Regions from separate parts of the Neobacillus sp. GCM10023253 genome, predicted to be linked through region 1. Evidence: predicted binding sites of a transcription regulator. Region 1 holds the regulator's gene; each other region holds the start of a gene.
What was found. The regulator Rex, encoded in region 1, represses fermentation and respiration genes when NADH is low (regulators of the CRP and FNR family bind a similar motif). The targets are predictions, from matches to a motif close to TTGTGAAATATTTCACAA.
Positions count from the first base shown of each region.

Region 1 (8,102 bases):
TCTCCCCTGTTGGCAGCTCGGCTGTGCCAAGCTTCCATTTGATCCGATTAATCTCGTACCCGTTGCGTTTCTCCTTCTCCTTATCCCCCGGAAGCCAGGATGGTACGATAAATGTCGAAACTTTGTCAGTTCCCGATATTTTTGCCGTTACCACCGAATAATCGGCATGAGCCGCAGAACAGAAAAACTTATTCCCATACAAACGATAACACTTGCCTTCCGGAACCGCTTCCAAAACATTGGCCGGCAAATCAGAACCACCCTGGATTTCTGTCATAAATTGAGCGCCAATGGCAAATTCGCCATTTAGCCCTTCTTTTGTATGATTTAATATATCTTGAAGTTCTGGATAATCCTCATCCGGAAACTGGTCAAGCAAAGCCACTAAACCATGTGTACAAGTAAGCGGACAGGTTACTCCCGCCTCACCCAGCTGGTGAATTAGCATTCTTTTCACAAAGCTTTCCCAAGGTGTCATATTTCTGGAAAAAAGACCTTCTCCGAAAATTTCATTCTCTAATTGATGAACTTCTTGAGGACGGACAATCCGGTCAATCCGATTATTAAAAGCATCAAAGTGAAGCATGTAGGGGCGGACTTCCGGCCTGGCAATTCTTTCAGCTAACCGGTTCCATTTTGCAGATACTGTTGGCGAAAAGGATAATAGTTTTTCGTGGACTTGGCTGTGCTGAGAACCCGTAAATTTCTTAACCGCTTTTTGTAAAAACGGTTCATCACGATACCAATCAAGGTTGTCACGTTTTTCGAGAAATTCATCAAAGCTGTAAGAATTTTTTCCTTTCGCTTCTGTCTCTTGGGAAACAAGCTTCATAAAAACGCCACTCTCCTCATGAATGATAATTCATAATTTTCAATTTAATTTTAAATGTAAGGATATGGCAGCGTCAAATATAAGTAGAAAACAAAAAAAAGGCCGAACTAATCAGACCTCATAAAAAGATATCTTTATTGCTGCGCCCTTCTATAACGGTATTGGTTCCACTGAAAATAAATAAAGCATCCGATGCAAAAACCTAGAATTGCCACAAAGGCAGCCACCGCGACAAGAATCGTGAACACATAGCCAACACCATTCCATCCCAGCAGGAATCCTACAAATCCAATTCCCAAACACGATACGGCAATTTTTTGATTAAATTGCTGCTGCTCCCAATCCTCAGGGATATAAGCCTTTGGGTCCTTTCTTAAAAATAGTTTTGCTATTTGCATAATCGGATTAAATCCGAATAAAAGACCAGACATACCGGCAACAAACGGCACTAACAAAAACCATTCCTGTCCGGATAACCATGTTAACACAACACTTAAAACAATCGTCCACTGGTTTGTTTTCACAAGCGGCCGTGGGATTGAACGAACTTTTTCTGTCATTTTAATTCCAACCTTTCCTATTGGATTACGATAATTACTCGTGTAATCATTTTACCCGCTTCAACTCCCTTTGTATAGTGATCTGTTTAGGAAAAATGTTTCCAAACGAAAAATGGGCCTCTCACCATTTTGGCGAGAAGCCCATTGATTATTTATTCTTCTACTTCGTGGTTTGGATAATGCTTTAAAAAGTAAACAAGTGATTGCAGCTCCACCGCCAGGTCAATATGATGCACGCGGATCGATGAAGGTACATTCAGTCTCGCTGGTGTAAAGTTTAAAATCCCTTTTACATTCGTTTTCACAAGCTTGTCTGTAATCTGCTGTGCAACCGGGGCCGGCACCGTCAAAATCGCCACCGAAATATTTTCCTCAATCAAATACTGTTCTATATCGTCCATCGAATAAACGGGAACATCGCCTATCGAACCGCCAATTTTTCCGGGGTCCACATCGAAGGCACAAGCGATTTTTGTATTATTATTTTTTAAAAAATTGTAGTGTAAAAAGGCTGTGCCGAGATTACCCACCCCGATTAACGCTACCTTTGTTAATTCATCTTGATCAAGTGTTTTCCGGAAAAACGATAACAAATAGTTTACGTTATAGCCGTACCCCTTTTTCCCAAGGGCCCCGAAATAAGAGAAATCCCTGCGAATAGTGGCCGAGTCCACCTTTACTGCTTCACTCAATTCTGCAGATGACACCCTCTGCTTGCCAGAAGAATGAAGGTTTTGTAAAAATCGATAATATAAGGGCAGACGCTTTGCTGTTGCCTGTGGTATTTTCATCGTTTCATTGGACATATTTCTCCCACCCTTCAATTTTAATGGATATATTAGATTTCTCTTCTAAAATCACCGTTTTTGCCGCCGGTTTTTTCCACCAGAAAGGTTGGTCCAATCACCATCCCTTTATCAACTGCCTTACACATATCATAGACGGTCAGGGCACAAACAGAGGCGGCTGTTAGCGCTTCCATCTCAACCCCCGTACTGCCTTTGGTTTTCACTGATGCAGCAATATGCAGTGTATATTGTTCCTGCCCGGCCTGCTCCCACGAAAAACTAATATTGATACCTGTCAATGGAATCGGGTGGCACATTGGAATGATATCCCATGTCTTTTTCGCTGCCATCACTGCAGCAACCTGGGCAACTGCTAAGACATCGCCCTTTTTCATTTCGTGGTTTGTAATTTTTTCATAAATTTCAGTGCATACGGATATGCTTGACTGGGCTATCGCCGTGCGTGCCGTTTCCGGCTTATCGCTGACATCGACCATCTTGGCCCGGCCTTCTTCATTAAAATGAGTAAATTCAGCCATAAAGAAAATCCTCCTACAAAAAATAATACATTATTTTTTTGTCTATGTGTGTGAAACTTTGAACTAACAGTATATTTTTTTATCATTCCATTAAAAAATTTCACTTCATTGCCGACTTCCGGGTAATACGGTACACTAGTCGTAAGGTAATAGAGGTGAAAAAGATGATTTTATTACAGGTTAACCAACTACAAAAATATTATGGTGCTGAACTTATTTTATCGAATATAAAACTGGAATTACAATCCCGTGACCGTGTTGCTTTAGTCGGCCGTAACGGAGCTGGGAAATCAACATTATTGAAAATAATCGCCGGAGAAATGGGCTATGACGGCGGCGAAATCATTAAACCAAAGGATGCTACCATTGGTTATTTGGCGCAAAATACGGGTTTAGAGTCCCATTTGTCCATCTGGGAGGAAATGCTGACGGTTTTCGAGCATCTTCAGGCGATGGAAAAATCGCTCCGGAAGCTGGAAGAACAAATGGCCAATCCTGCTGTTTTCGGGGACCCAGGAAAATATGAAAAGGTATTAAAGGAATATGATGAACTGCAAGTTCAATTTAAAGAGCAGGGCGGCTATCAGTATGAAGCCGATATCCGCTCTGTCTTGCATGGATTAAATTTTTCTGATACTACGTTAATGATTTCAAGTCTAAGCGGCGGACAAAAAACGCGTCTTGCGCTCGGCAAGCTGCTGCTGACAAGACCTGATATTTTAATTCTGGACGAGCCTACCAACCACTTGGATATCGAAACCCTTTCCTGGCTTGAGCAATATCTGCAGGGCTACGCTGGCGCTATTTTAATTGTTTCGCATGACCGCTATTTTTTGGATAAAGTCGTTACAGAGGTGTATGAACTATCGCGCCGTCAAATTCAGCGATTTACCGGAAATTATAGCTCTTATCTTGATCAGAAAGCGGCCAATTATGAACGCGACATGAAGGTTTATGAAAAGCAGCAGGAGGAAATTGCCGCCTTAAAGGATTTCATCCAGCGCAACATCGCAAGGGCCACTACTACTAAGAGGGCGCAAAGCCGGAGGAAGAAGCTTGAAAAAATAGAAATCATGGACCGGCCATTAGGCGATGAAAAATCCGCTTCCTTCTCATTTGAAATTGAGAAGCAAAGCGGCAATGATGTGTTGATTGTTGATTCACTAGCTGTCGGCTATGATGGCGAGAAGGTTTCCAAGGATATTTCCTTTCGTGTGTATAAAGGCGACAGCATTGCCCTTGTCGGCCCTAACGGAATCGGGAAGTCGACCCTTTTAAAAACAATTATTAAAAAGCTTCCCGCTTTGGCTGGAACTATTCAATACGGAACCAATTTGTCCATCGGGTATTACGATCAGGAACAAGCCAACCTAACTTCCAATAAACGGGTCTTAAACGAACTATGGGATGAATATCCACTTAAACCGGAAAAGGAAATCCGCACGGTGCTTGGGAATTTTTTATTTTCCGGTGATGATGTGCTTAAAAACGTTTTGTCCTTAAGCGGCGGCGAAAAAGCCCGCCTAGCCCTTGCCAAGCTAATGCTCGAGAAAGCAAATTTATTAATATTGGACGAACCTACCAACCATTTGGATTTGGACAGCAAGGAAGTACTTGAGAATGCCTTAATTGATTATCCAGGTACTATTTTGTTTGTCTCACACGACCGTTATTTTATTAACAGAATCGCAACTAAGGTACTAGAATTGAGCCCCGAGGGCAGCACTGAATACCTCGGCGACTACGATTATTATGTGGATAAAAAGCTGGAGCAGGAGGAACTTACGGCACTTGCATTGGCTGCCTCCCAGAAGAAGGTTTCTGCTTTAGAGCCTGCTGAAAAAAACAGTTATCAACAGGATAAAGAAACTAAAAAACTGGAACGCCAGAGAAAACGCAAATTGGAAGAAATCGAGGAACGCATTTCAGAGCTTGAAGAAGAGATTCAGAATTATGAACAGCAATTATGCGAGCCAGAAGTTTTTCAGGACCATGAAAAGGTTTTAGAGATTAATTTAAAAAATGAAAAGGCTAAGGCCGAGCTTGACGAATTAATGGAAGAATGGGCCGAACTGGCAGAATAATGTGGATAACCGGACTGCTGGAGTCCGGTTTTTTAATGTGCTTGTAATCCAAAAGGCCTAATTTTCCACAGAATTATTCACATTGTAAATGCCATTATTTCAGTTATCCAATTAACTTTTCCACATTATCCACAAAAAAACGTCTATTTATCCACATTATCAACATTACCCACTGAATTATCCACAAGTCATTTGAATTTTCCACTTTTTCAAAAAAATTTTATCCACAAAATTGCTATTTTTATATTAGCCAAAATTTAATCAAATGTTTGTTTAACTCTTAAAATGCCTATATTTTAAGCATTTGCCGTTTTCAATCAATCGTTTGATTAGTTTATTGCCCATATCAATTAAACGTTTGATTAGTTTATCAACCAAATCAATCAAACGTTTAATTAGATTTTTTTATAAAGAAAACTCGCCGATTGGCGAGCCCCTAAGGGCGAAGACAGAGGCGTAGTTGCACTTATGCGTTAAGGAAGTATAAAGCTTTCGACAGAAAGTTTATACTTTCTTATTAGCTTAAAAAAGACCCTTCCTTGTTAGGAAAGGTCAGGTGTTATATGTTTCTATATCCAATCCAGGTATTGCGTTTAGTGATAAGTCTGCTCGAATTCCCTTTTCAAACATGACACTTCCGGCAGCGGCTATCATGGCTGCGTTGTCTGTGCATAAGGATAATGGAGGAATGACTAATTCAACATCCACTTTATCTGAAAATGCCTTTTCCAAGGCTGCTCGAAGCCCCTTATTGGCTGCTACTCCTCCGGCCAATAATATTTGGTTGACACCATATTCTGCAACGGCTCTTACGGTCTTCGTCACCAATACGTCAATGACACTTTCCTGAAAGCTCGCGGCCAGATTCTCCGGAGCAATCGTCTCACCACGCTGCTCGGCATTATGAACCGTATTAATGACCGCTGATTTTAAGCCGCTAAAGCTAAAATCATAGGAGCCTTCCTCCAGCCAGGCTCGGGGCAAATCAATAGTCGGACTGCCTTCATGGGCCAAACGGTCAATATGCGGACCGCCTGGATATGGCAGATTTAACGTTCTTGCAACCTTATCATAGGCTTCCCCCGCTGCGTCATCCCTTGTTTCCCCAATTACCTCAAATTGTCCATGCTCTTTCATATAGACAAGCTCCGTATGGCCCCCTGAGACCACTAAAGCCAACAAAGGGAATTTCAGCTCTGTCACCAGCCTGTTTGCATAAATATGACCGGCAATATGATGGACTGGCACAAGCGGTTTATTATGAGCAAACGCGAGTGCTTTGGCGGCATTGACGCCAATTAATAGGGCACCCACCAGACCTGGCCCTTCCGTTACCGCAACAGCATCAATTTCGGCAAATGATAGATTCGCCTGCTTTAATGCCTCTTCTATCACGACCGTGATCTGTTCAACATGATGACGTGAGGCAATTTCCGGAACGACCCCGCCAAACCGTTTATGACTTTCAATCTGCGAGGCAACCACATTGGCCGTTATCTCTCGGCCATTTTTGATAATCGCCACCGCCGTTTCATCACAGCTTGTTTCAATTCCTAATATCAACTGATCTTTTTTCATAAATTCACCCACATTACCAGCGCATCCTCCAAATTATCTGAGTAATAATTTTTCCGGATTCCGCCATTTTGAAACCCCAATTTTCGATAAAGAGACTGAGCGACATGATTCGTTACCCTTACCTCTAAGGTCATGCTTCTTGCACCCCTCTCACGGCAGACGGATATCAGCTTTCGCATCATCATCTCCCCAAGCTTTTTGCCGCGGTATTCAGGAAGAATCGCGACATTCGTCACATGACCTTCATCAATAACAACCCAAACTCCACAATAGCCAATAATTTTATTTCCATGTTCGAGGACGATATAAACAGCAAAGTTATTATTGTGCATTTCATTATAAAATGCTTCCCTGCTCCACGGGGTTGTAAATGATGCATGCTCAACCTCTAATACTTGGTCGATATCCTCTTCCCTCATGTAGCGAAAAACATAAGAATCTTCCATCTTTCTCTATCCTTATCTTTATAAAGTTTTCCCTTGCGCCTCTAACCACTTTGCTTCCGCTTCTGCTAACCGAATGTAATTAGGGACAAAGGTGTGTACGTCTTCCCCTTGTTTGTCTTTTCCCAGCATGGCCAGCTCGGACGGACGGGGATTGTTTTCTGTTATGCTTGAAAAAACGGCCTGAGTACCAAGTCTCTCTGTTATTCTTTCACGGTGAATTGACAGATCATTGCCGACAAATAGAACCGGTTTGCCCAATTCGGATAACTTCCCTGCCCAGTCAACCGCCATTGTTAATTGATCAGGCTCAATTACTTTTAGCTCTCCATTCTCGACTTGATACAGACCTGTATAAACCTGTCCCCGTCTCGCATCGAATATCGGGGAAATAAGCCCGTCAAAATATCGCCCGGGCCCTGCTGCCAGAATTTCAAGGCTTGATATTCCAACAAGTGGAATGTTTAAAGTCCATGCTAGCGTTTTTGCTATCGTAACGCCGATTCTAACGCCTGTATAAGATCCTGGGCCTTTGGCGACGACGATTTTTGTTAAGTCGGACGGCACCCTTTCGCAATCCTTCATTAACGTCTGAATGGCAGGCATGATCCGAACAGAATGGTTCTTTTTCAAATTTGTTATGTACTCGCCGAGTACTTCTTTCTCTTCTAAAAGTGCTACTCCTAAGGCATAATTAGACGTATCAATTGCTAAAATGGTCATGCCAAAATCTCCTTACATAATTGCTCATACCGCTCACCTTTTGGTACCAATACCAATCTTCTATGGTCTTCCCGATCGCGATATAAATAAATAGTCAGCAGTTCCCCTGGCAGCTGGTCTTCAATTAAATGAGCCCACTCAACCACTGAAACCCCATCGCCTTCAAAATATTCATCAAAGCCCAGGTCTTCCATGGAATCTGCTACCCGATAGACATCCATATGATATAATGGCAGCTTGCCTTTATATTCTTTAATAATCGTAAAAGTTGGACTGTTAACAGTTTTTTGTATATCTAAACCTTTTGCCAAGCCCTGGGTAAAGGTGGTTTTTCCTGCACCCAAATCACCCTCAAGTGCTATCACATCACCCGGCTGCAAAAGCTCAGCCAATCTTGCGGCAAAATGTCCAGTTTCCTCCGCATTAGCTGTCTTCCATTCAAATTGGTTCATAGCATCACCTTTTAACCTTACCATATCTATATCTTCATTTTACCTTAATTACGTGCAAAAAAAACCTTAGGAAGCTTCCTAAGGGTGTAATTATATATGTATG
Region 1 is NZ_JBHSHV010000011.1:325-8,426, reverse strand. It holds gene ACFPA1_RS13785 (acyl-CoA dehydrogenase family protein) at 1-832, opposite strand, end outside; gene ACFPA1_RS13780 (DUF4395 domain-containing protein) at 967-1,392, opposite strand; gene ACFPA1_RS13775 (redox-sensing transcriptional repressor Rex) at 1,545-2,198, opposite strand; gene moaC (cyclic pyranopterin monophosphate synthase MoaC) at 2,231-2,719, opposite strand; gene ACFPA1_RS13765 (ABC-F family ATP-binding cassette domain-containing protein) at 2,884-4,803, shown strand; gene tsaD (tRNA (adenosine(37)-N6)-threonylcarbamoyltransferase complex transferase subunit TsaD) at 5,356-6,381, opposite strand; gene rimI (ribosomal protein S18-alanine N-acetyltransferase) at 6,378-6,827, opposite strand; gene tsaB (tRNA (adenosine(37)-N6)-threonylcarbamoyltransferase complex dimerization subunit type 1 TsaB) at 6,846-7,547, opposite strand; gene tsaE (tRNA (adenosine(37)-N6)-threonylcarbamoyltransferase complex ATPase subunit type 1 TsaE) at 7,544-7,999, opposite strand.

Region 2 (8,102 bases), on a different contig from region 1:
AGTGGCCCTTCGCTGCATTAATCCGAAATGCCCGGCGCAAATCCGTGAAGGTTTAATCCATTTCGTTTCACGGGATGCGATGAACATTGATGGCCTTGGGGAAAAGGTCATCAGCCAGCTGTTTGCCGAAAAATTAATCAGCGATGTGGCTGATATTTACAAGCTATCCTATGACCAGCTTATTGCCCTTGAAAGAATGGGAGATAAGTCGGTTTCCAATCTGTTAAAAGCGATTGAAGCCTCTAAGGAAAACTCGCTGGAAAAACTGCTTTTCGGGCTTGGCATCCGTCATGTCGGGGCAAAAGCGGCAAAAACTTTGGCCCAGGAATTTGGGGCAATGGAAAGATTAGCGTCTGCTTCCAAAGAAGATCTGATAGCCATCAATGAAATCGGTGATAAAATGGCTGATTCCATCGTCAGCTTTTTCGAACAGGAAGAGGCAACCGAACTGATTCAGGAATTAGCTTCTTTTGGAGTGAACATGGAGTTTAAAGGGGTAAGAAAGGTATCCGCCGAGGAATCCAATTCTATTTTTGCCGGCAAAACGGTGGTATTAACCGGCAAACTGGAACGCTTATCGAGAAATGAAGCAAAAGAAAAGATTGAGGCGTTAGGCGGAAATGTGGCGGGAAGTGTAAGCAAGAAAACCCACTTGGTCATTGCTGGTGAAGATGCAGGCTCCAAGCTCGCAAAAGCACAGGAACTGGGAATTGAAGTGTGGGATGAAGAGAAGCTCCTTGAAGAATTAAATAAGTAAGAGGTGTCAGTTTTGAGAAAACTCTCATTGCTCGCGCTTTCCCTTGTCTTTTTGCTGAGTGCCTGCGCACCTACTTTTCAAAAGCAAAATGAAGAAGTGCAAACAAAGGAGAAGGATAAAGGGAAGGCGATTATTCCGAAATATAATATTTCAGATAAATATTACCGGACCATTCTGCCATTTGAGCCGGGGCAGGCCCGCGGATTGGTCGTCAATAATATCAATACAAGATATGATTTGAACGAGTTCGAAATGGGTTTAATGCGTATAGCCCAAAATAGCTTTGATACCGATAAATATTATTTCCGTGAAGGACAGGAAATCAAGGAAAAAACGGTAAGACAATTGCTGAGCCGACAATATACAGAGGAACAGCTAAAGGCAAAAAGCCTGAAGGCAGCTGATAATATCGGATTAAACCCTGTCGATACAGGCCCGCCGGGGGAACCGAGCAGTCCGATTTATTTAGCCCATATTTTGGAGCATGATTATTTAACAAAAGATGATAAAGGTAACGTTTCACTTGGCGGAATTACCATTGGCCTTGCCCTTAATACAACCTACTATTACAAGGTTCAAGTCGATAGCGGTACTGTTGAAAAAGAGCAGCATATTGACTTTGCAGACATGGAACGCGAAGGAAAGAAAATAGCGGAAGAAATGATCAAACGAATTAGGACCATGAAAAATGTAAGCGACGTTCCAATCACGATTGCATTATTCGCCCAGCAAAGCAAATCTTCTGTTGTGCCAGGAAATTTCATTGCCTATACAACAGTTGATAAAGGCAGCTCAAGTTTAAACTCATGGGAAAAAGTCGACGAAAAATATTATTTATTCCCATCCAGTGATGCCCAGGAAGCACACCGCGATGATACAATCGCCTTTTTAAACTTTAAACAGGATGTTGAAGAATATTTTCCAAACTTCAACGGCGTGATTGGCCGGGCGTTTTACGTCGGCGATCAGCTGCAAAATTTAGATATCACGATTCCAATTCAATTTTACGGAAAGACAGAGGGAATTGGATTTACCCAATATGTCACAGGATTGGTCATGGAGCATTTTCCTGAATACATTTCGGTATCAGTAAACGTGACCTCCGTGGACGGCCCTGAAGCACTGATTGTCCGTAAAGCCAATGAAAATGAACCATTTGTGTATATTTACCAATAAGATTCGGCCGCTATAGCGGCCGGGTCTTTTTTGGTTAACATTCTAGTTTTCGAGGCAAAATAGGATTGTTTATCTGCGAAATTCGCCGCCTCCCGAATGAGGGGGTTTTCAGGTATTTTAGACAACCTATTATTTTTTCCGCAAGGATTAAACGGTTGATTACATAGGAGGGGTTTTAGCATGGTACAACCATATAAACATGAGCCATTAACAGATTTTACTGTGGAAGAAAACCGCCAAGCCTATCTTCAAGCCTTAAAAACAGTTGAAGGCTATTTAGGACAGGATTATCCCTTAATCATCGGCGGTGAAAAAGTGACTACCGAGGAAAAAATTGTTTCCTATAATCCCGCCAACAAAGAAGAAGTAGTCGGCAGTGTGTCAAAGGCCAATAAAGAGCTTGCAGAAAAAGCGATGCAGGCAGCTGTTGAGGCATTTAAAACATGGAGAAAAACCAAGCCGGAAGTCCGAGCAGATGTACTTTTTAAAGCGGCTGCGATTATCCGCCGCCGCAAGCACGAGTTCTCTGCCTTGATGACGAAAGAAGCGGGTAAGCCTTGGAGAGAAGCAGATGCGGACACAGCCGAAGGAATTGACTTTTTAGAATTCTATGGCCGGCAAATGCTTGTCTTAAAAAATGGTGTGCCTGTTCAGAGCCGTCCAAATGAATTTAACCGTTATGATTATATTCCGCTTGGTGTAGGCATTATCATCTCACCATGGAATTTCCCCTTTGCGATCATGGCTGGTACTACCGTTGCCGCGATTGTTTCTGGCAACACGGTCTTGCTGAAGCCTGCTTCCACTACGCCAATTATTGCAGCTAAATTTGCGGAAGTAATGGAAGAAGCAGGACTGCCAAAGGGTGTGCTAAACTTCGTTCCAGGCAGCGGCGCTGAGGTTGGCGACTACTTAGTTGACCATAAGGATACTCGTTTCATCAGCTTCACTGGTTCCCGCGATGTCGGCCTGCGCATTTTCGACCGCTCTTCCAAAATCAGCGAAGGACAGCTTTGGATGAAGCGATTAATTGCCGAGATGGGCGGTAAGGATACGATTGTTGTGGACAGTGAAGCAGATCTTGAATTGGCTGCACAATCCATCATGGCATCGGCATTCGGATTCTCCGGTCAGAAGTGTTCTGCATGTTCTCGGGCCGTTATTGTTGAGGATGTATATGATCAAGTATTGAATCGCGTCGTGGAATTGACTAACCAAATAAAAGTTGGCGAGCCATCTGAACAAGATACTTTCATGGGCCCTGTTATTGATAATAATGCTTTCAAGAAAATCATGGAATACGTTGAAATCGGTAAGTCAGAAGGCAAATTGATGACTGGCGGCGAAGGAGATAGCTCCAAAGGTTACTTCATCAAGCCAACTATATTTGCCGATTTAGATCCGAAGTCCCGCATCATGCAAGAGGAAATTTTCGGACCTGTGGTGGGTTTCTCAAAAGCGAAGGATTTCAACGAAGCGCTTGAGATAGCCAACAATACTGAATATGGCTTAACTGGAGCGGTTATTACTAAAAACCGTGCCCATATGGAGCAGGCACGTGAGGACTTCCATGTCGGTAATCTTTACTTCAACCGCGGCTGTACGGGTGCCATTGTCGGCTACCAGCCATTCGGCGGCTTCAACATGTCCGGAACCGACTCTAAAGCCGGCGGCCCTGACTACTTGCTTCTTCATATGCAAGGTAAAACGACGTCGGAATTGTATTAACATGAATAGGATCCTCTTCCCTTTATGGGAAGGGGGTTTTTTGTGTAATGAAGGATAAGTTTCATTGATCTTATAAAAGACAGGTACCCAAAGGACAAAACCGCCAAGCCTAATCGGTAAAATGTCCAATAGAAGGCGTCTAAAGGACAAAACGGCCAAGCCCAAGCAGTAAAATGTCCAATAGAAGGCGCCTAAAGGACAAAACGGCCAAGCCCAAGCAGTAAAATGTCCAATAGAAGGCGTCTAAAGGACAAAACGGCCAAGCCCAAGCAGTAAAATGTCCAATAGAAGGCGTCTAAAGGATAAAACCGCTAAGCCAAATCGGTAAAAAGTCCAATAGAAGGCGCCTAAAGGACAAAACCGCCAAGCCCAAACAGTAAAATGTCCAATAGAGGTGTCTAAAGGATAAAACCGCTCAACCGACGTAACTAATATGCTCAAATATTATCCATAAAGAAACATGTTTATGACAATAATGTGAAACTATTCACAAACAATAACGGATTGTGACGAACCTCACAAATTTTCAAAAGACAGGAGTTTACAATTTAACTATAAATGAAACCTTATTAACCATTAAAAATAACTAAACAAAACATATAGGGAGCGACCCAAAATGAAAAAATTAGTAATGATCGGTAACGGAATGGCTGGAGTAAGGACAATCGAAGAAATCCTTAAACTTGCACCTGAACATTTTGAAATCACCATTTTTGGAGAAGAACCGCATCCAAACTATAACAGAATTAAGCTCTCAAATATTCTCCAAGGCGATACTAGCTTCGATGAAATCATTATCAACCCGTTGGATTGGTACAAAGAAAACAATATTCAATTATATACCGGCGAAGCTATTGTAAAAATTGACGCAGAAGCCAAACGGGTCATCAGTGACCAAGGCCGTGAAGTGGAGTACGATGAATTAATTATCGCAACAGGATCCAAGTCTTTTATTCTGCCAATTCCAGGTGCGGATAAACAGGGTGTGACCGGTTTTCGTGATATCCATGATTGTGAAATGATGATCAAATCATCAAAGGAATACAAAAAAGCTGTTGTTATCGGCGGCGGTCTGCTTGGCCTTGAAGCTGCAAGAGGCCTGCTAAACCTAGGAATGAAAGTGGATGTCGTTCACTTAATGCCGTCGCTAATGGAACGACAACTGGACCATATTGCAGCATCTATGCTTAAAGCAGAACTAGAAGCCCAAGGTATGAACTTTTTAATGGAAAAGGAAACCGTCGAAATCCTTGGAGATGAGCGGGTAACCGGACTCCGCTTTAAAGATGGTTCAGAAGTAGAAGCCGACCTAATCGTCATGGCAATAGGCATCAAATCAAACACAGAATTGGCAAAAAACAGCGGCATCTATGTAAACAGAGGCATTGTCGTAAATGACTTTATGGAGACCGGCGTTCCCCACATTTACGCAGTCGGAGAATGTGCCGAACACAGGGAAATTGTCTATGGTTTAGTTGCGCCATTGTACGAACAAGGGAAAGTCCTGGCGAATCGCATCAGCGGTTTCGAAGCGGCGCCATATAAAGGTTCAGTAACAGGTACGCAGCTTAAGGTGGCTGGGGTTGACCTTTTCTCAGCGGGGGAAATTTTTGAAGACGGTACAACGAAATCAATCATGGTCTACAACGAATATGACCGCATTTATAAACGGATTCTAATAAGAGATAACAAGATTGTCGGGATTGTCCTTTACGGTGATACAAAAGACAGTACAAAACTGTTCCGGATGCTGACGAAACAGGAAGACATCAGCGGCATAACCAGCGTATCGATTCTTCAGTCAGAATGCAGTGTAAGCGGCACCTCCGGTGATGACATTGCCTCCATGCCAAACGATGAACTGGTGTGCGGCTGTAATGGCGTTACCAAAGGAGCCATTGTCGAGGCGATCAAAACACAAGGACTGACCACGCTTGACCAAGTCAGCCATTGCACAAATGCCGGCCGCTCATGCGGACGCTGTAAACCAATGGTCGCAAGTATACTAGAACATACACTCGGCGACCAATTCGACGCATCTGCAGCTCAGAAAACAAGCATTTGCGGTTGTACAACCTTAAGCCGGGAGGAATTGGTTGAAAAAATCAAGGCAAAGGGCTTAACAAGTGTCAAAGAAGTCATGAACGTTTTAGGATGGAACAACGAGGAAGGCTGTACCAAATGCCGCCCGGCCATCAACTATTACCTCGGCATGATTCACATGGACGAGTATAAGGATGACCGCGATTCCCGCCTTGTTAACGAAAAAATGCACGCCAATATCCAAAAGGACGGAACCTATTCCGTTGTGCCGCGAATGTACGGCGGGGTGACAACACCACAGGATTTAATAAAAATTGCCAAAGTGGCCGAGAAATACAATGTTCCATTAGTAAAACTAACCGGGGGCCAGCGGATTGGCTTGTTTGGCATCAAAAAAGAAGACCTGCCAAGCATTTGGGAAGAGCTTAATATGCCATCAGGGTATGCTTACGGAAAAACGCTTCGCACCGTCAAAACCTGCGTCGGTGCCCAATTCTGCCGCTATGGTACACAGGACTCAATGGCACTTGGCATAGAGCTTGAAAAGAAATTTGAGCGTCTTGATACGCCGCACAAAGTGAAGATGGGGGTATCTGCGTGCCCAAGAAACTGCTCTGAAGCAGGAATCAAGGATATCGGTTTCGTCGGCATCGATGGCGGCTGGGAAATCTATGTCGGCGGCAACGGAGGGGTCGACCTGCGTGCCGGAGATCTGTTATGTACTGTGAAAACTAAGGAAGAGGTTATGGAAATGACCGGGGCCTATCTGCAATACTATCGTGAGACAGCAAACTATCTGGAACGTACTTCCAAATGGTTAGAGCGCCTAGGCTTGGAGCATATCCAAGGGGTCCTGGCAAACGAGGAAACACGCAAAGCCTTAAACGAACGGATGGACAAAACTTTGAAAAAATATATCGAGCCATGGGATGAAGCCATTCATAGTGAAGAGATTCAAGAGAAATATTATACCAAACATACCATTAGGGTCGGGGAGTGAAGCAAAATGCTGCAAACAATAACTCGTATACCTGTTGCAAACTATTCAAACCTAAAAGCTAGAGCTGGTTATTCCATTAAAATCGATGACAAGGAAATTGTCCTCTTTAAAACATCTAATGGCAATGTTTATGCCTTGGAAAACCGCAGTCCACATCCGAAGGGCGGTGTCCTTTCGGAAGGGCTTGTCAGTGGCGATTATGTTTTTTGCCCTGTCTATGATTGGAAAATCTCCTTAAAAGACGGGCTTGCACAGGCTCCGGATACCGGCTATGTCAAAATATTTAACATAGAAATAGAAAAAGATATTATATTTGTCGTATTATAGAAGGAAAACACGGAAGGATGCTGCACGATGGGAACTGGAAAAGTTTTTTTAGTAGGAGCAGGACCGGGGGACGTTGGACTAATTACTGTGAAAGGGCTTGAAGCCATCAAGCAGGCAGAGGTTATTCTATATGACCGGCTGGCCAACCCGAAGCTTTTGGAGTTTGCTCCGGACAATTGTGAACTGATTTACGGGGGGAAATTGCCGGACCGCCATTTTTTACGGCAAGAAAATATAAATGACGTCTTGGTGGCTAAAGCATTGGAAGGTAAAACAGTAGTTAGGCTTAAAGGCGGCGACCCGGGTGTATTCGGCCGGGTTGGCGAGGAAGCGGAAGCCTTGGCGAACCACCAAATACCATTTGAAATTGTCCCAGGTATCACATCAGGAATGGCTGCCCCTCTTTATGCCGGAATCCCTGTTACCCATCGCGAACATGCGGAATCATTTACGGTCGTAACGGCCCATGATAAATCACAGGAAGGCAAGCCGCTCCTTGACTGGGCAAGCCTTGCCCGCGGGATGGATACAATCGCTTTTTACATGGGAGTCCGAAACTTGCCATACATTTGTGAGAACTTGATTGCCCACGGGAAGCCAGCAGAAACCCCAGTGATTTTAATCCAATGGGGCACCTTCGGCCGTCAGAAGACCTTGCAGGGAACATTGGCTGATATTGCCGCCAAGGCTGAAGAGGCGAAGTTTAGCAATCCGGCGATTATTTTGGTAGGATATGTCGCATCTCTCCGTGAAAAAATAAGCTGGTTTGAGAAAAAGCCATTACATGGCCGGCAGATTCTTCTGGCGCGCACGAGTGAAGGCGAGAGCGAGTTAGCGAAGGAACTGATGCGCCAAGGCGCGGACGTAATAGAATTTCCAAGGTGGAAAAGAATCGCAGCACCTGTCAACGAAGAGATTATGGGTACTATATCCAGTTATCAAAAAATCTTATTCACATCGCCTGAGAGTATCGAAGAATTTTTCACAACGTTAAAGAATCATGGGGTGGATATTCGGAAAATTACAGCAGACCTTTTCGGTTTTTCTATCAAAACCATCAATGCCTTAAAA
Region 2 is NZ_JBHSHV010000029.1:24,716-32,817, forward strand. It holds gene ligA (NAD-dependent DNA ligase LigA) at 1-757, shown strand, start outside; gene ACFPA1_RS27410 (CamS family sex pheromone protein) at 770-1,933, shown strand; gene pruA (L-glutamate gamma-semialdehyde dehydrogenase) at 2,114-3,661, shown strand; gene nirB (nitrite reductase large subunit NirB) at 4,278-6,704, shown strand; gene nirD (nitrite reductase small subunit NirD) at 6,711-7,031, shown strand; gene cobA (uroporphyrinogen-III C-methyltransferase) at 7,059-8,102, shown strand, end outside.
Region 2: nirB (nitrite reductase large subunit NirB) is a predicted target of Rex. The motif match lies at 4,137-4,154, and genes of this name have one in related genera.

Region 3 (8,102 bases), on a different contig from region 1:
CTGGACTCGGCGCTCTGTATTGGTGAACGTCCCGTCTTTTTCAAGGGAAGGCACCCCTGGTAAAATCACATCAGCAAATTGAGCCGTTGTCGTTAAGAAGATTTCTTGAACCACAAGGAAATCAAGCTTCGCAAGCATCGCTTGTGTATGGTTGGAATCAGCATCCACCCAGGCCATATCCTCACCGACAATATACATGCCTTTTAATTCGCCTTTATCAATTGCTTCAAGCATTTCGATATTATCGAGCCCCGGCTGTGCTGGCAGTGTTACTCCATAAGCCTTTTCAAATTTGGTACGAACCTCGTCATTAGCTACTTGCTGATACCCTGGGTAAATATTTGGCATGGTTCCCATGTCACTTGCACCTTGGACGTTGTTATGACCACGGAGTGGGAATGCCCCTGCATTACGGCGCATCATGTTTCCTGTTGCAAGAAGAAGGTTGGCAATGGCAACAGATGTATGCGAACCAGCGATGTTTTGCGTGACGCCCATTCCCCAGCAAATGGCGGTCCCGTCGGCTTCATGAATCATTTCAGCGATTTGGATTAATGCCTCTTGCGAGATGTCAGTCATTCTTTCTGCTTCTTCGAGCGTATAAGGAGTAATCATATTTAAGAATTCATCATAATGGTTGACATGCTTTTGAATGAACGCTTCATCATGCCAGCCTTGGTCAATGATGTATTTTGTTACAGCAGACAGCCATACATAATCCGTCCCTTGTCTTGGACGCACAAACAAATCAGCGCGATCGGCCATTTCATGTTTGCGGACATCGATGGTGATTAGCTTTTGTCCGTGAAGCTTATGCGCACGCTTAATCCGTGTGGCAAGAACAGGGTGTCCCTCTGCCGGAGCACAGCCTACTAAAATGACTAGTCCCGCGCCCGCGATGTCTTGAATCGTTGCGGAATCACCACCAATGCCGCCGGTTTGCTGCAAGCCCCAAGAAGCAGGAGATTGGCAGTAACGGGAGCAGTTGTCCACGTTGTTAGTGCCGAATACCTGCCGGCTTAATTTTTGAATCAAGTAATTCTCTTCATTCGTGATTTTTGAAGAAGCAATAAATCCAAGTGCATCGCTGCCGTACGTATCTTTAATGCCGCCCAATTTTTCTGCCACAAGATCTAAGGCTTCATCCCAAGAGGCTTCAACAAACACATCGCCCTTGCGGATTAAAGGAGTGGTAATCCGTTCTTTTGAATTAACAAAATCCCAGCCGAATTTCCCTTTTACACATGTAGATACACTGTTGACTGGTGCATTTTCGGATGGTTCAATTTTTAAAATCTCATGATCTTTTGTCCACACTTCAAATGAGCAGCCTACGCCGCAGAAGGTACAAACCGTTTTTGTTTTCTCAATGCGTGTTTCTCGCATGGCAGCTTCGACTTCGGAAACAGCAAAGATGGTTTGGTAATCCGGCTCTACCGCTTTGACAAGGTCAATCATTGGTGTCAGTAAATCATCTTCAATTCCTGTCATGAATCCAGCATTACCTAACATGGATTTTTCCATTAAGGCATTACATGGACAAACCGTGACACACTGACCGCAGGAAACGCAGGAGGATTCATTGATGCTTTTACCGCCATCCCATAATACACGTGGCTGCTGGGTCTCCCAGTCAATCGTCAATGTTTCATTGACCTGCAGGTCTTGGCAGGTTTCCACACAGCGTCCGCACAAAATACATTGGTCCGGGTCGTAGCGATAAAATGGATGAGACATATCCACTTCATACCCCTTAGAGCGGTGCGGACGTGTTTGATGCTCGACTCCCATCATTTCCGCTGTATTATGGACACGGCAATTGCCATTGTTGTTGTCGCAGACCGTACAGTATAATAAGTGGTTTTCCAGAATCCGATCCATCGCTTCTTCCTGGGCCTTTTTCGCCACTTCAGACGCGGTCAGGATATTCATTCCTTCCTCCACGATAGTCGAACAGGCCCTCATAATGCTGCCGTTCACCTCACACATACAGGTATCACAGCTTTGGACTGGCCCAAGAATTTCTGAATAACAAACATGTGGATGCTGGATATCTTGTGAAATAAGGTAATCCAAGATTCGCGTTCCCGCCTCAATCTCACGGGCGGTTCCATTAATAAACACATTCACTTTTTCCGACAAAATACGTCCCTCCTAAACATAAAGAAAACTCGCCGACTGGTGAGCCCCTAAGGGCGAAGACAGAGGCGCAGTTGCACTTATGCGTTAAGAAAGTATAAATTTTGAAAAAAATTTATACTTTCTTATTAGCCAAAAAACCCCCATAAAACAGTTGCTATACCTAATTGGTATAAACCGTTTCATGGGGGGAGAATTTCTGAGCATATTTTATATACTAGCGATCATTCCCGCCATATTATTTGTGAGCACGCAGGAAATCAAAGCAACAACTGTTACCTGATTTCAATGCATTCTTCACTAATTTTAAACATTAACACTATGAATATATCATAAATTTGTATTTTTTGCGAACTAAAGCAAGTTAGATTGCTAGACGGCTTTCTTTATGTTGTTTAATGCTTGCGAAGCACTAGTCCGTAATGCCTCTTTATATACCATCCAGTAGATCAAAGCCACGAAAATTCCTCCGCCAATGGCATTGCCAATAAATACCGGAACTAAGTTAGCAAAATAATCGGTCCAGCTAAGGCTGCCAGCAAAAATGGCCGCTGGAATCACGAACATATTGGCCACGACGTGCTGGAAACCGATTGCAACGAATCCCATGATAGGGAACCAAATCGCAAACATTTTTCCACCAATGTCTTCAGCACCAAATGCCATCCACACTGCTAAACAGACTAGCCAGTTACAGCCGACTGCAGAAATTAATGCTTGAACAAAGGTTTCCGCTGTTTTTGCTTGGGCGATTGCCACTGTTTTTTCCAAAAATGGTCCTGTTTCTGTCAAGCCGACTACATGGCCAAAGAAATAAGCCACAAAGATAGCACCGACAAAGTTACTGACAACAATCAGCAGCCAATTTCTCATCAGCTGTAAGGTCGTTGCCCGCTTAGCCAATACCGCCATCGGCAATGCCATCATATTTCCCGTCAGCAGTTCACCGCCGGCAATAATGATCAGCATGAGGCCGACCGGGAACACCGAAGCGCCGAGAAATGACCCGAATGACCCCCATTCTTTTGGCAAATTGCCAATCACACGTATGTCTAATAGAAAGCCCAATGCGATAAACGCTCCACCTAAGAAACCTAACAGCAGGGCATGACGAATCGGCATTACTGCTTTCTTCGCGCCCGCTGCAACTACTTTTCGGGCAATTTGATCAGGACTATGAAATGCCATATGTTTTCCTCCATTATGTACTCTTTTAAAAATAAAAATAGCCCACCATAAAGCGGTTTCATGCAAATAAATTCACATAAACCGTTTATGATGGGCTAATATTCTAAGCATTAAAAAATACTAGAAATCCTTCCCGCCAATATAAAACAGAATAACAGAATGAAAGTGCAACACCATGTTACATTTCATCAATGAACATTCTATTTCTTCATAACATTTTATAAGATAACATATTTCTTATTTTTTGTGAACATTTTGTGACTTTTTTATCTTAAAATACTACTCTTCCACATATGGAATTGTCAGTGGCCCAAGCGGTAAAACAGCAACGGTCATATTCTCGCCAAAAACCTGTTTAAGTTCTTCGATGGTTTTCTCAATATTGAGTGTCGGCTTAAGCATGGCGCCCTTCACCTGTTCGTCTGTTAGCTTAGAATAAACGTAGACATCTGACCAAACCTGGATGACCGCCTGCTTTTGCACCTGCCATTGGTCAAACATTTTAAATTCTGGACTATTGATGAGATCAAGCAACCCTTGCGGTGTGTCGGCGAGTTCGAAAATTTTCGCATAATTCCCATGGCTTGGCAGTCCATCTGAGCATTCCGAAGCGACGATAATGGCCCCGCCTTTTTTGACAATCTTCTGTGCGGCACTCATTCCTTTAACGGCCTGGTACAGATTCTGGTCAAGCGGGTAGCCGGAATTTGAGGTGATGACGACATCAAACCGCTCATCACACCGGACCATGGCGTGTTCTTTGACGAAGGCACAGCCCTGATCGTGAGCCTCGTAAAGCTCTCCGGCAAATACGTTTGTGATTTCTTTTTGTTTATTCAGTGTAACATTTAACATAAAATGCGGTTTGCAAAGGCCATTAATTTCCCTTGTCATGTCCTGGACTGGGTTATTGACCATATTTCCCCATGTAGCAAGAGGGTCGCCAATCATTCTGGCGTTGTGGAACGTCATGATCGTATCAATCCCGGCAATACCCGGCATGATTCCTTTTGGTCCACCGGAGAAACCGGCGAAAAAGTGCGGTTCAATAAATCCTGTGACAATCCGGAAATCGGCTTCTACGTAGTCTTTATTGAGATACACATCACAACCAAATTTGCTTTTGCCAAGGTTGACCTGTGTGCTTTTGTCATGACAGTTATTATTGATAATCCTGATATTGTCGACAACCCAGTCACCGAGCATCTGCACAAACTCTTCCCTGGTTTGATCGCGGTGAGTCCCTGTTCCATTGATCACCACGAAATTCTCCAATGGCACATGGTTCAATTCTTCTATTAACATTGGGACAAGGATATGGTTTGGGGTCGGTCTCGTAATATCGCTTATGATAATGGCAACAGTATCTGTCGCTTTGACCATTTTTTTTAAAGGAGGTGTTCCAATCGGATTCCTTAATGCCTGTTTAATCGCTTCCACTTCATTTTCCATTGCAGGAAGGTCTTTAGGTTCTACGATAAATGAATGATCCGGTACTTCTATGTCCATTCCGGTTTGGCCATATAGCAGGTTTGTTTTCATGTATATCCACTCCTTGGAAAACGATTCGTCCATATATGGCCTAATTATACTTTTTCTAATTCTGAAATTCATCTAATATGTTATAAAATTTAAAATATTCTATTTTTCGGGCATAAAAGCTAAAAAAAAGGATGAAGACCATTTGTCCTCATCCTGCAACTTTAACAATCACCATGTTTATTTGGATGTAATGGCGGCGGGATCAGCCAGCCTTTTTCTTTGTTTAACCGAAGAACTTTTCCGCCAAGCGCTGCCTTTTGGTTATGGATTTGCACATACATCATGGCTATATCTTCCCTAATGGATTTACCGATAATTTGGCTGCAAGTCACTAATCCTGCAGCTATATCGGCCGAAAGTACGGCTGCAATAGCGGGATCCGGAACGCGCGCTCCAACCGGAATATCCTCTAAGCAAGCTTCAGGTTGTTCGGGTGACGCTGGAGGTAAACCAATTCCGTTTTCCTTTAAAAGTTCTTCCACTTGTTTCTTTTCCTGCTGACAAAGTTCAATGGCTTCTTTTAATAATTTTTTTAAATCGTCGTCACCCGCATGGTTTATCATCGTTTGATAACCTGCAATCATACCATTACCAGCTAGAACAGATGCCCAAAGGTCAAATGCCTCTCCATAATGCATTGGCTCTTCCTTAGGATTTCCACTCAAAATACCCATTGCAAACCTCCTCAAATTATAAGAAAAATAATTCATTCTCGTGCCACCTTTCCTAAAGCACATTCAATAGCTTTTCCCATAATTCGAAAAAAATGAGGCATGGGGACGGTTCTTTTGCCTCATTTTCTCGGCCGTCTAACATTTTAGACAAACCCATCTCATATCGTTTAAATCATTTTGTAATATATTATCGTCGCATCCAGATTCCCATTTTCAGACAATGCATATTTAGGAATCCGTCCTGCTTGAATATACCCAAAAGAAGTATATAGTCTATTAGAAGGGTCTCCTTCTCTCGTATCTAAAACGATTAATGTTCTCCCCATTTGTTTAGCTGTTTCGTGAGCCTTCTCCATTAATAACCGGCCAATTCCATTCCTGCGATAATGTGGGTGCGTCATGAGCTTGGCGATTTCAGCCCGATGTTTGCCGTTCTGCTTTGAACACAGATGTAATTGCACACTTCCGGCAATGACATTATTAATCTTAGCAACAAATAAGATCACCTCAGGATTTAAGACAGATTCCCAATACTTCCTTGCCACGTTTTCCTCTAATGGCGGTAAAAACCCAATCGAAGCACCATCCTCAACAACTTGAATAAGAAGTGCGGAGAGTTCGTTCAAATGTTCCTCAATAGAGATGCATCTCTCTATTTTTATGTTCTTTCTAACTTCTAAACCATTTTCCATAAAAAATCCCCCAATCCCTATTTATAAAATATGGATCAAATGTATCAAATATAAAGGTTGTTACATATTCCTTTGTCAGAAAATCTTACATATTTTTTCTATTACGACTAGTTGAGACTCCTTACCTAAACAGAAAAGAGCTGCCTCAGCAGCTCTATATAACTTTATCAACTATTCAATTTGGGACCATGCGGCCGCTGCTAGACAACACTATGTAATATGAAAAACAGCAAGATGCCGGCTATAAAAAACAGGGGGGTGCTTTTAAATGTCCCTCGATTAATTAAAGGTAGTAACATAGCCCCGCTGAGATACAGAAAAATCCCTGCTGTTACGGATAAGCCCATCGCGACAATCGTTTCTTGAAAGTCCTTCATTTCCGATAGCAAAACCGCAACTCCTGCTCCGAGCCAAGTAAAAAGCCCCTGAATGACAAGATAGATGGCTGTTTTTTTGCGGCCATTTAAAAAGGCAAGCATAACCGAAGTATAGGAAAGCCCTTCCGGTATTTTATGGATCACCAGTGCAATCGTAACAAAAACACCTAATTCAAAAGAAGAGGCATAGCTAATTCCAATCGATAATCCTTCAAAAAAATTATGGAGCAGCATTCCGATTGTTAATCCCGTTGCCCCAGATTTACCACTGTTTTCTACCCCATTTTTCCCATTAAAAGTTCCTGGCAGAAAAATAAAATACATAATCAGGAAACCAAGCAAAATGAACAAACTGCTATCATGATAGTCTTCTAAGGCATGAGGAATTAAATGTAAAAGAGCGATCGATAATAACAGGCCCGCGCTAAGAGCAACCAATGACAATAAGGTTCTTTCTGGCCAATTTTTTCGAATTAAAACGAGAAATCCGCCAAGAATATAGGCTAGAGATGAGATTAAAACAACGAGGAACACAGTTGTGGTCAAGATAATCCTCCCCTTTTTTGTTTATTCCCCATTATGTATTCACCGTCTTGAAAAAAGATTACCAATAAAAAATGAGGTGCCCTCAAAGAACACCTCATTTTTTACTTGTTATTAATAAAAGCTAGCCCCGACGATAATTAAAAGAATAAACAATACTACAATTAATACAAATGGGCTAAAGCCGCCATACCCGAAACCGTAGCCATAACCACCGCAACCGCACCAGCCGCACATAATTAAGTCACCTCTCTAATTGGTTTAATTATTCTTATGCAGCCGTGACGATAAACGTAAATGCGAATATAATAGCCTTTTAAAAATGGATGTTTGTCCTGCTCGGTTTACGATTGCTTATTTTTTCAAAAATGGCGGACTGGTCATAGTTTCCCTTTCCCGCACACTTTTCACGGAAAGGAAGACCATCAGGAAAATCGCGATTAACATATAGGCACTGCCGCCAATAAACCCCAAGGTTCGTGGTGTCAGGTATTCTAAAGCGGCCCCTGATAAAAGCATCGAAACACCCAATAATGGATTGCCAATGGATGCCAATAACCCAAACATAGTTCCCTGGTGTTCCTCAGGAATTTCCTTCATCAGAACCGTATCAAAACAGGCATTCCCAATCCCCGACATAAACGCGGCCCCGCAAAACACGAGAAACGCTGCAGCTATGTAATGGGTTTGGCTTAATACTACTAGGAAAGCCCCCTCGAGCATGAGACTGGCCAACCCAATCCCAAGGATATTTTTTCGCAGACGGTTGGCGACAGAAAAGCTTAACGTTAAACCAATCCCCAACGCCCCATAAAACAGCCCTACACCTACATCACCCAAATGGTACTCCTGTATGGCATACACGGTAATCAGGACATTATCAATGCCGTTCATGGACGCAATGACCACTTCACAGAAAAGAAGAATTTGGACCGGGACGGACAATA
Region 3 is NZ_JBHSHV010000015.1:148,899-157,000, reverse strand. It holds gene fdhF (formate dehydrogenase subunit alpha) at 1-2,142, opposite strand, end outside; gene ACFPA1_RS19365 (formate/nitrite transporter family protein) at 2,512-3,327, opposite strand; gene larA (nickel-dependent lactate racemase) at 3,607-4,869, opposite strand; gene ACFPA1_RS19355 (DUF3231 family protein) at 5,031-5,543, opposite strand; gene ACFPA1_RS19350 (GNAT family N-acetyltransferase) at 5,711-6,235, opposite strand; gene ACFPA1_RS19345 (ZIP family metal transporter) at 6,436-7,158, opposite strand; gene ACFPA1_RS19340 (YjcZ family sporulation protein) at 7,270-7,392, opposite strand; gene ACFPA1_RS19335 (MFS transporter) at 7,510-8,102, opposite strand, start outside.
Region 3: ACFPA1_RS19365 (formate/nitrite transporter family protein) is a predicted target of Rex. The motif match lies at 3,388-3,405, and genes of this name have one in related genera.

Region 4 (8,102 bases), on a different contig from region 1:
AATTGGCTTTTCAGAATCATCGTCCCGGAAACACGCTTTTCTTCGGATAAATTTAACGATTCTTATTAAAATAATACTAATCGTTAAACTGCTTTTTTTCTTATAAAAAAACAGCGGGTGAATAATTTTTGAGCCGTATGGGTTCGAAAGCGAACCAATTGATGAGGAATCTACACCCAAAGCCCACAAATTTTTTAAAACCAGTCCTAGATAAAGACTCATATAAAGGGCTGTTAAGGTATTAATATCCGAATGATCGATTAATAATTGAAACAAACATTTCACCTCGCATCAGGTAACCAATGATATGAGTATATAAGAGAATAGCCAAATAATCAATTATTGTTGTGATGTTAATGTTTGGGTCTAAATGTTCATGAAAAGTAAAGAACACTTACTCCCGGAAGGAATTAGTGTTCTTTAGGTTTTTGCCAATGTGCAGTTAACATCGTATAGGCAAGATCAACTTTCTCTTCGCTTGGCGGTTCCACATCCTTTAAAGGGTATTCGTGGCCGAGCGCTTCCCATTTATAAACGCCCAGTTTGTGGTAAGGAAGAATTTCAATTTTTCGAACGTTTGCAAGTGTTCCAATGAATTCGCCAAGATTCTTCAAGTCTTCCGGTTCATCAGTTACAGATGGAACTAAAACGTGACGAACCCAAATCGGGACATTTCGGTCTGACAAAAACTTGGCAAACTCGAGAATATGGTCATTGGCCATACCGGTCAACTGGATATGTTTTTTCCTGTTTATATGTTTCAAATCTAGCAATATTAGATCGGTGTAAAGTAACAGTTCTTCAAGCTGTTCGATGAACAGCTTGGAATGGGAAAAGCAGCCCCCGGAGGAATCGATGGTTGTATGGATTCCTTTCTTTTTACATTCCCTAAATAGTTCAATGAGAAAAGGAACCTGCAGGAGGGGTTCACCCCCGCTGACGGTAATGCCGCCTCCTGAGGCTTGGATAAATGGGAGGTAGGATTCCAAATCATCTATGATTTCGGAAACTGTCATTTCCTTTCTGGTGCCGATTTCCCAAGTATCGGCATTATGACAAAATTGGCAGCGCAGCAGACAGCCTTGTGTAAAAATGACATAGCGGATTCCTGGCCCATCTACGGTTCCTAATGTTTCAATAGAATGAATGTTTCCGTTCATGATGATTCTCCTCTCATTAAAAGCAGAGGCTGAAGGGGACAGCCTCTATTCTTTTTTACAACGATTCATGGAAGGTGCGATTGATTACATCAAGCTGCTGTTCTTTTGTTAGCTTAATAAAGTTAACAGCATATCCGGATACGCGGATTGTTAATTGCGGATAAAGCTCCGGATGCTCCATGGCATCTAAAAGTGTTTCCCTGTTAAAGACGTTTATATTTAAATGATGACCTGCTTTAATGGCATAACCATCTAAAATGGACACTAGGTTGCAAATTTGACTTTCTTCTTCCTTACCTAATGCTTTCGGAACGATGGAGAATGTATTGGAAATACCATCCATTGCATAGCTGTATGGAAGCTTGGCAACAGAGGAGAGTGATGCTAATGTCCCTTTTGTATCCCGTCCGTGCATTGGGTTTGCTCCTGGTGCAAACGGTTCGCCAGCGCGGCGGCCATCTGGTGTATTACCTGTTTTCTTACCGTAAACCACGTTAGAAGTGATGGTTAATATTGATAAAGTATGAACAGAGTTGCGATAGGTTTGATGCTTACGCAGCTTTTTCATAAAGCTTTTTACAATTCCAACGGCAATGCTATCTACACGGTCATCATTGTTTCCGTATTTAGGGAAATCGCCGCTTATTTCAAAATCAACAGCAAGGCCGTTTTCATCGCGAATCACTTTCACCTTGCCGTATTTTATCGCGCTGAGCGAGTCGGCAACTACACTTAAACCAGCGATACCAGTTGCCATCGTCCGAATAATCTGCGTATCATGCAGAGCCATCTCAATTCTCTCATAGCTATATTTGTCATGCATATAGTGAATGACATTCAACGTATTAATGTATAGGCCGGCGAGCCATTCCATCATTTGATCGAACTTTTGCATGACCTCATCGAAATCCAAAATATCTGAAGAGATCGGCCGATACTCTGGTCCTACCTGTTTTTTTAATTTTTCATCGACACCGCCGTTGATGGCATATAGCAGTGCTTTTGCCAAGTTGGCACGGGCACCGAAGAACTGCATTTGCTTGCCGATTTCCATGGCGGATACACAGCAGGCAATCCCGTAATCATCACCATATTCAAGGCGCATGATATCATCATTTTCATATTGAATAGAGCTAGTTTTAATGGACATTTTCGCACAATACTTCTTGAAATTTTCAGGAAGCAGTACGGACCATAGTACTGTTAAGTTTGGCTCTGGAGCAGGACCAAGATTATCAAGGGTGTGCAGGAACCGGAACGAGTTTTTTGTAACAAGCGGGCGGCCGTCGATAGCCATACCGCCAATAGACTCTGTTACCCAAGTAGGATCACCGCTGAATAATTCATTGTAATCCGGCGTACGCGCAAATTTGACGAGACGGAGCTTCATTACAAAATGGTCAACTAGTTCTTGAGCTTCTACCTCTGATAAGGTACCGTTTTGTAAGTCTCTTTCGATATAAATATCAAGGAAGGTGGAGACACGGCCAAGGCTCATCGCTGCGCCGTTTTGTTCTTTAATGGCTGCTAAATAGGCAAAGTATAACCATTGGAAGGCCTCGGCGGCATTCTTTGCTGGTCCGGAAATATCGAATCCATAGCTTGCTGCCAGTTCTTTAAGTTCCTTCAAGGCCCGGTATTGCTCAGAAAGCTCTTCGCGCAGCCGGATATTATCTTCAGTCATTACTTTGCTAGTGCTATTGAAATCTTTTTGTTTTTCTTTCATTAAGAAATCGACACCATATAAAGCAACACGGCGGTAATCCCCGATAATTCGACCGCGCCCGTACGCATCCGGCAGACCGGTAATAATCCCTGCTTTTCTGGCTAAAATCATTTCACTCGTATAAGCATCGAAAACACCTTGGTTATGTGTCTTTCGGAATTCGGTAAAAATTCTTTCAATCTCTGGATTTAATTTGTAGCCATATGCTTCACAAGCCTGTTTAGCCATACGAATTCCGCCGAATGGCTGAAGAGAGCGGTTAAATGGCTTATCTGTCTGCACGCCGACTACCTTTTCAAGATCTTCATCCAAGTAGCCTGGGCCATGGGAAGTGATGGTTGATACGGTCTCCGTATCCATTTCTAGGACTCCGCCATTTTCTCTTTCCTGTTTCGTCAATTCCATTACTTGCTGCCATAGATTATTTGTCGAATCTGTAGCACCGGCTAAAAAGCGGTCATCACCTTCATATGGAGAGTAATTTTTTAGAATAAAGTCACGTACGTTAACTTCTTTTGTCCAAGTCCCTTTTGTAAAAGCCTTCCATGCTTCCATGTTTTTTCACCTCTAAATGAAATAAAAATTTATATAACAGATTGGCTATTATTTCTACACTTAAAGTATAACAGGTTAACAATCTGAAATAAGGGATAAATGTTAAGATATTGTGAAATGAAGAATTTGTGGGGTTTTTTATGGAGAATTTGAACGAATTATGAACATGTTTATAAACTGTTTCACTTTATTTATATAACAAACACCGCCTGTTATATAAGAACGATTCAACAATAACAGCACCTAAATAGTGATTACTAGTGAACAGCATAAAAAAACAGGAGAAAAATGCTCCTGTTTTAATCTACGATAATATCAGCAATCATTGGACCATTATGGGCACGATTGGAATGAACTTCGCAAATTAAGCGATAGGTACCCTCCTTGGAAAATTGAAGTGGAACGATTGTTTCTTCCCCTTTTTTTACAGTCCCCTTGATATTTGTACCTTCAATATAGAATGGATGTTCTTCTCCGTTAATGCCGGTTATATACAATTTAACCTTTTCTCCTTTTTCTATAATGATTTGACTCGGATCCCAACGATAGGCCTCAATATCTTTCCCGTTTTTCATTTTGGATTTGTATTCAACTGTCACCATATGGATTTCTCGTATTTTCCCATCTGCCTTCTGATTAAAGACCGCAGCATCCCCAGCTTTTAATAGAAACCAAGATGAAATTGCAGCAAGCATAATACCCACAGCTAAAACGAATAGAAGTGTTTCTTTTTTTAATATTAAAAATTTCACAAGCATAACCCCCCTCTAATATTTGTCCTAGTTTATTCATATGCCGGATAGGTGGGAAAACTTGTCTACTTTTTTTCCTGAATTTTCGAATTGCCTCTGACCAGATGGTTGAACGTTCGATAAAATGTCTACACTTGTAATAAGTCACCGCAAGAAAGTAAGAAATTGCTTTGTATTTCTTTCATAAACGTTTATAGTAAAATCAGGGATGATATGAATACTAGGTGATTATTTTGAAGGGTTATCAGAAGGATAAAATTTTTAAGATTGTAAAATTTTTATTCCCATTGCTTTTATTGATTTTTGCAATATTTGAAATAAAAAAGTTTGTGGGAAATTTAGATGTTCATTTGCTAGAAAAAGAATTAAATCAACTCAATTTTTTGACGCTGCTGCTTATCATTGGCATTACCTTTTCGGCTGTATTACCGATGCTTTTGTATGATGTGATTTTAGTTCGGATTTTAGGGGCAAAGGTCCCAAAAAAAGAATTGTTAGAGCAATCGTTTATTGCCAATTCCTTTTCTAATTTAATCGGATTCGGCGGGTTAATCGGGGCAGCGTTAAGAACGTACTTTTTTCACAAACTTGAACAGGATAAGCGGAGATTACTTAGTGTTATAGCAACAGTTTCCCTATTTTATTTGGCAGGCATCTCATTGTTATCGTGGGCAGCGGCACTTTGGTTCCGGAAGTTTCCTCTGTTTGTCGATACCAAATGGCTTTATTTTGCTGTGTTGGGTGTCGCCCTTTATCTACCGGTCTTTTTAATGATACATAGAATGAACGCTAAAAAGGGCAAGCAATCTTTGATTACGGTAAAAGAGGGAACTAAGCTCATTGGGGTTTCTTTTGTTGAATGGATCGCTGTCTTTTTTGCTATTTATCTATTGACCAGAATTCTGGGTATCTCAATCCGAATCGAAGATCTTTTTCCTGTCTATATTGCCGCTGTTTGTGCAGGAATCATCAGTATGATACCGGGCGGTCTTGGCTCATTTGATTTAGTTTTTATTTGGGGGATGCAGGAATTTCATATGGCCGAGGAAAAAGTCCTCGTTCTCCTTCTTTTGTATCGGGTAGGCTATTACTTACTGCCGTTTATCGTGAGCCTCATTTTTTTTGTGAAGCTTTATTGGGAAAGATGGAACCAGTCGTGGAATAATTTACCTAACGCGATATTAGAGGTATTTAGCCACGTCATTTTGACTATGCTAGTGTTTCTATCAGGGCTTATCCTGCTTTTATCTGCAAGTGTGCCGGGGATTATGTCGAGGCTTAAAATTGCCCAGGAACTGTTATCGTTTCCGATTATTAATGTTTCCCATCAACTCTCTGTTGCTGCTGGATTTTTGCTGTTAGGATTATCGCGAGGCATTGAATATAGAGTGAAACGGACATATGAATTAACAATGGCAGCCTTAATTCTTGCAGCACTGTTTTCCATTTTTAAAGGGATTGATTATGAAGAAGCCATCTTCTTAATTATTGTCGCCATCCTACTTAGAGTTTCGAAAGGGCAGTTCTATCGGGAAAGCTATGTATTAACCTGGGGAAGAACACTCTTTGATATTGCATTAATTGTAATCATTACATCGATGTATATCATCATTGGCTATTTAAATTTACCGGATGCCAAATTGGCGCTGCCTGCAAAATTATTGCCATATGTCATTATCGATTATCACGATTTATTTATGAGTGCGGGAATTGGGTTGTTTATTGCTGTTTCAATCCTTGCCATTGGCTATCTCAACAGCTTATCGAAAAAATGGAAATTTGAATCATCGTTGACACAAGAACAGGAAATCGTTCAGCATTTACATAAATATCAGGGGAAAGTCTTGTCCCATCTGATTTTCTTGCACGATAAATATATTTTCTGGAACAAAAAAAGAAATGTCATGATTTCATTTCAAAAATATGCGGATAAACTGGTGATCCTTGGTGATCCAATTGGTGAACTAAATGATCTATCTTCCGCCATTGAAGAATTTCAGGAAATTGCTGACCTGTATGGATTTTCGCTTGTATTCTATCAGGTTAGTGAAGAAATGCTTCCATACCTTTATAACCATGGATTTGCCTTTTTTAAATTGGGGGAAGAGGCCTTTGTGAAATTGCGGGAATTTTCATTGGCTGGAAGCAAAATGAAAGGATTACGGGCCATTAAAAACAAATTTACCAGTGAAAATTTTCGTTACGAATTGGTAAATCCGCCTCATTCCAGTGAACTTTTAAATGAACTGCGTGAAGTGTCAAATGATTGGCTACAGGGAAGCAAAGAAAAGGGATATTCGCTGGGATTCTTTGATGAAGCTTACCTAAATAAGGCTCCTATTGCACTTGTAAAGGATCGTAATAGTAGAATTATTGGCTTCATGAGCATGATGTATGTTTATGATGATAACCAGACTATTTCAGTGGATTTAATGAGATTCCGTCCGGATGTAGAATCAGGTAGCGTGGATTTTCTGTTTCTCTCCTTAATGGATTGGGCGAAGGAACAGGGGTACCGGCGATTTAATATGGGTATGGCCCCATTGGCGAATGTTGGCCTTTCCAGGTTTTCTTTTTTAAGTGAGAAAATTGCGGCGCAGATTTTCCTGCACGGTCATTTTTTCTATCATTTTCAAGGCTTAAGAAAATTCAAAGAAAAATATACAAATATTTGGGAACCGAAATATTTAGCCTATCGGAAAAAATCTTCTCTTCCGTTTATTATGGCACAAATTACCCTGTTGATTTCGAAGAGAAGGGCATAGATAATGAAAAGTGGCTGGGACAATGAGTCTGCCGCTTTTTTTTATATAAATTTCCAAAAAGGACTCTTCATATCTATAAATATTTGGTAAAATCAATTAGGTAATTAGTCATGGATAGGGTGTTGTCATTGAGTAAATGGATTTTAATTCTTATAATAGTCTTGTTCTTATTTTTAAACCAAATTCCCGTCTTTGCAGAAGGGACTGGGGACCTGCCATTAAAAAGTGAATCAGCGGTGCTTTTAGATACTGAAACGAATGCTGTTCTCTACGGGAAAAATGCGGACGAAAAAATGTATCCTGCCAGCGTTACGAAAATCGCTACAGCTATTTATGCCATTGAAAAAGGGGACTTAGACAGTATTGCGACAGTCAGTGCCAATGCTGTTAGACAAGATGGTACAAGGGTCTACTTAGTGGAAGGTGAACAAGTACCGCTAAAAAAACTAATTCAAGGGATGCTGATCAATTCAGGGAATGACGCCGCAGTGGCGATTGCGGAACAAATTGACGGCAGTGTTGACCTTTTTGCGGAACATATAAATGAATATTTAAAAACAGTTATTGGGGTTAAAAATACGCACTTTACAAATCCAAGCGGCCTTCACGATGACAATCATTATACAACTGCAATGGATTTGGCATTGATTACGAACTATGCCATGAAGAATCCTCAATTTGCCGAGATTTTTGGAACAAAAAGATTACATTGGGAGGGCCAGTCCTGGAATACTGACCTAATCACTCATCATCTTATGCTAAAAGGCGAACTTCCATACGCGGGAATAACCGGGGGGAAAACAGGATATACCACAGTATCGAAACAAACTTTGGCCACCACTGCCGATAATGGGAATTTAAAATTAACGGTGATTGTCCTAAAATCAGACCAAAAAAGAGACAAATATGATGATACAGCCATCCTGTTTGATTATGGATTTAATGAATATGTCCATTCCACCCTAAAACATGGGGAAGTTTATAAGAGCGGCGATCAGGAATTTCTATTGGATAGAGATCTCCTTGTAACGGAGGATAAAAGTGGAATTGTAAAAAAAGTCGACAGTACCGGCCGGTTATCTATTGAAAATCCAAATGGTCAGGTTCTTCAGGTGGCTCAGTTAAAACAAAAGGAAGAACCAAA
Region 4 is NZ_JBHSHV010000009.1:99,908-108,009, reverse strand. It holds gene ACFPA1_RS13265 (hypothetical protein) at 1-276, opposite strand, end outside; gene pflA (pyruvate formate-lyase-activating protein) at 411-1,160, opposite strand; gene pflB (formate C-acetyltransferase) at 1,216-3,441, opposite strand; gene ACFPA1_RS13250 (cupredoxin domain-containing protein) at 3,741-4,193, opposite strand; gene mprF (bifunctional lysylphosphatidylglycerol flippase/synthetase MprF) at 4,418-6,958, shown strand; gene ACFPA1_RS13240 (D-alanyl-D-alanine carboxypeptidase family protein) at 7,078-8,102, shown strand, end outside.
Region 4: pflB (formate C-acetyltransferase) is a predicted target of Rex. The motif match lies at 3,612-3,629, and genes of this name have one in related genera.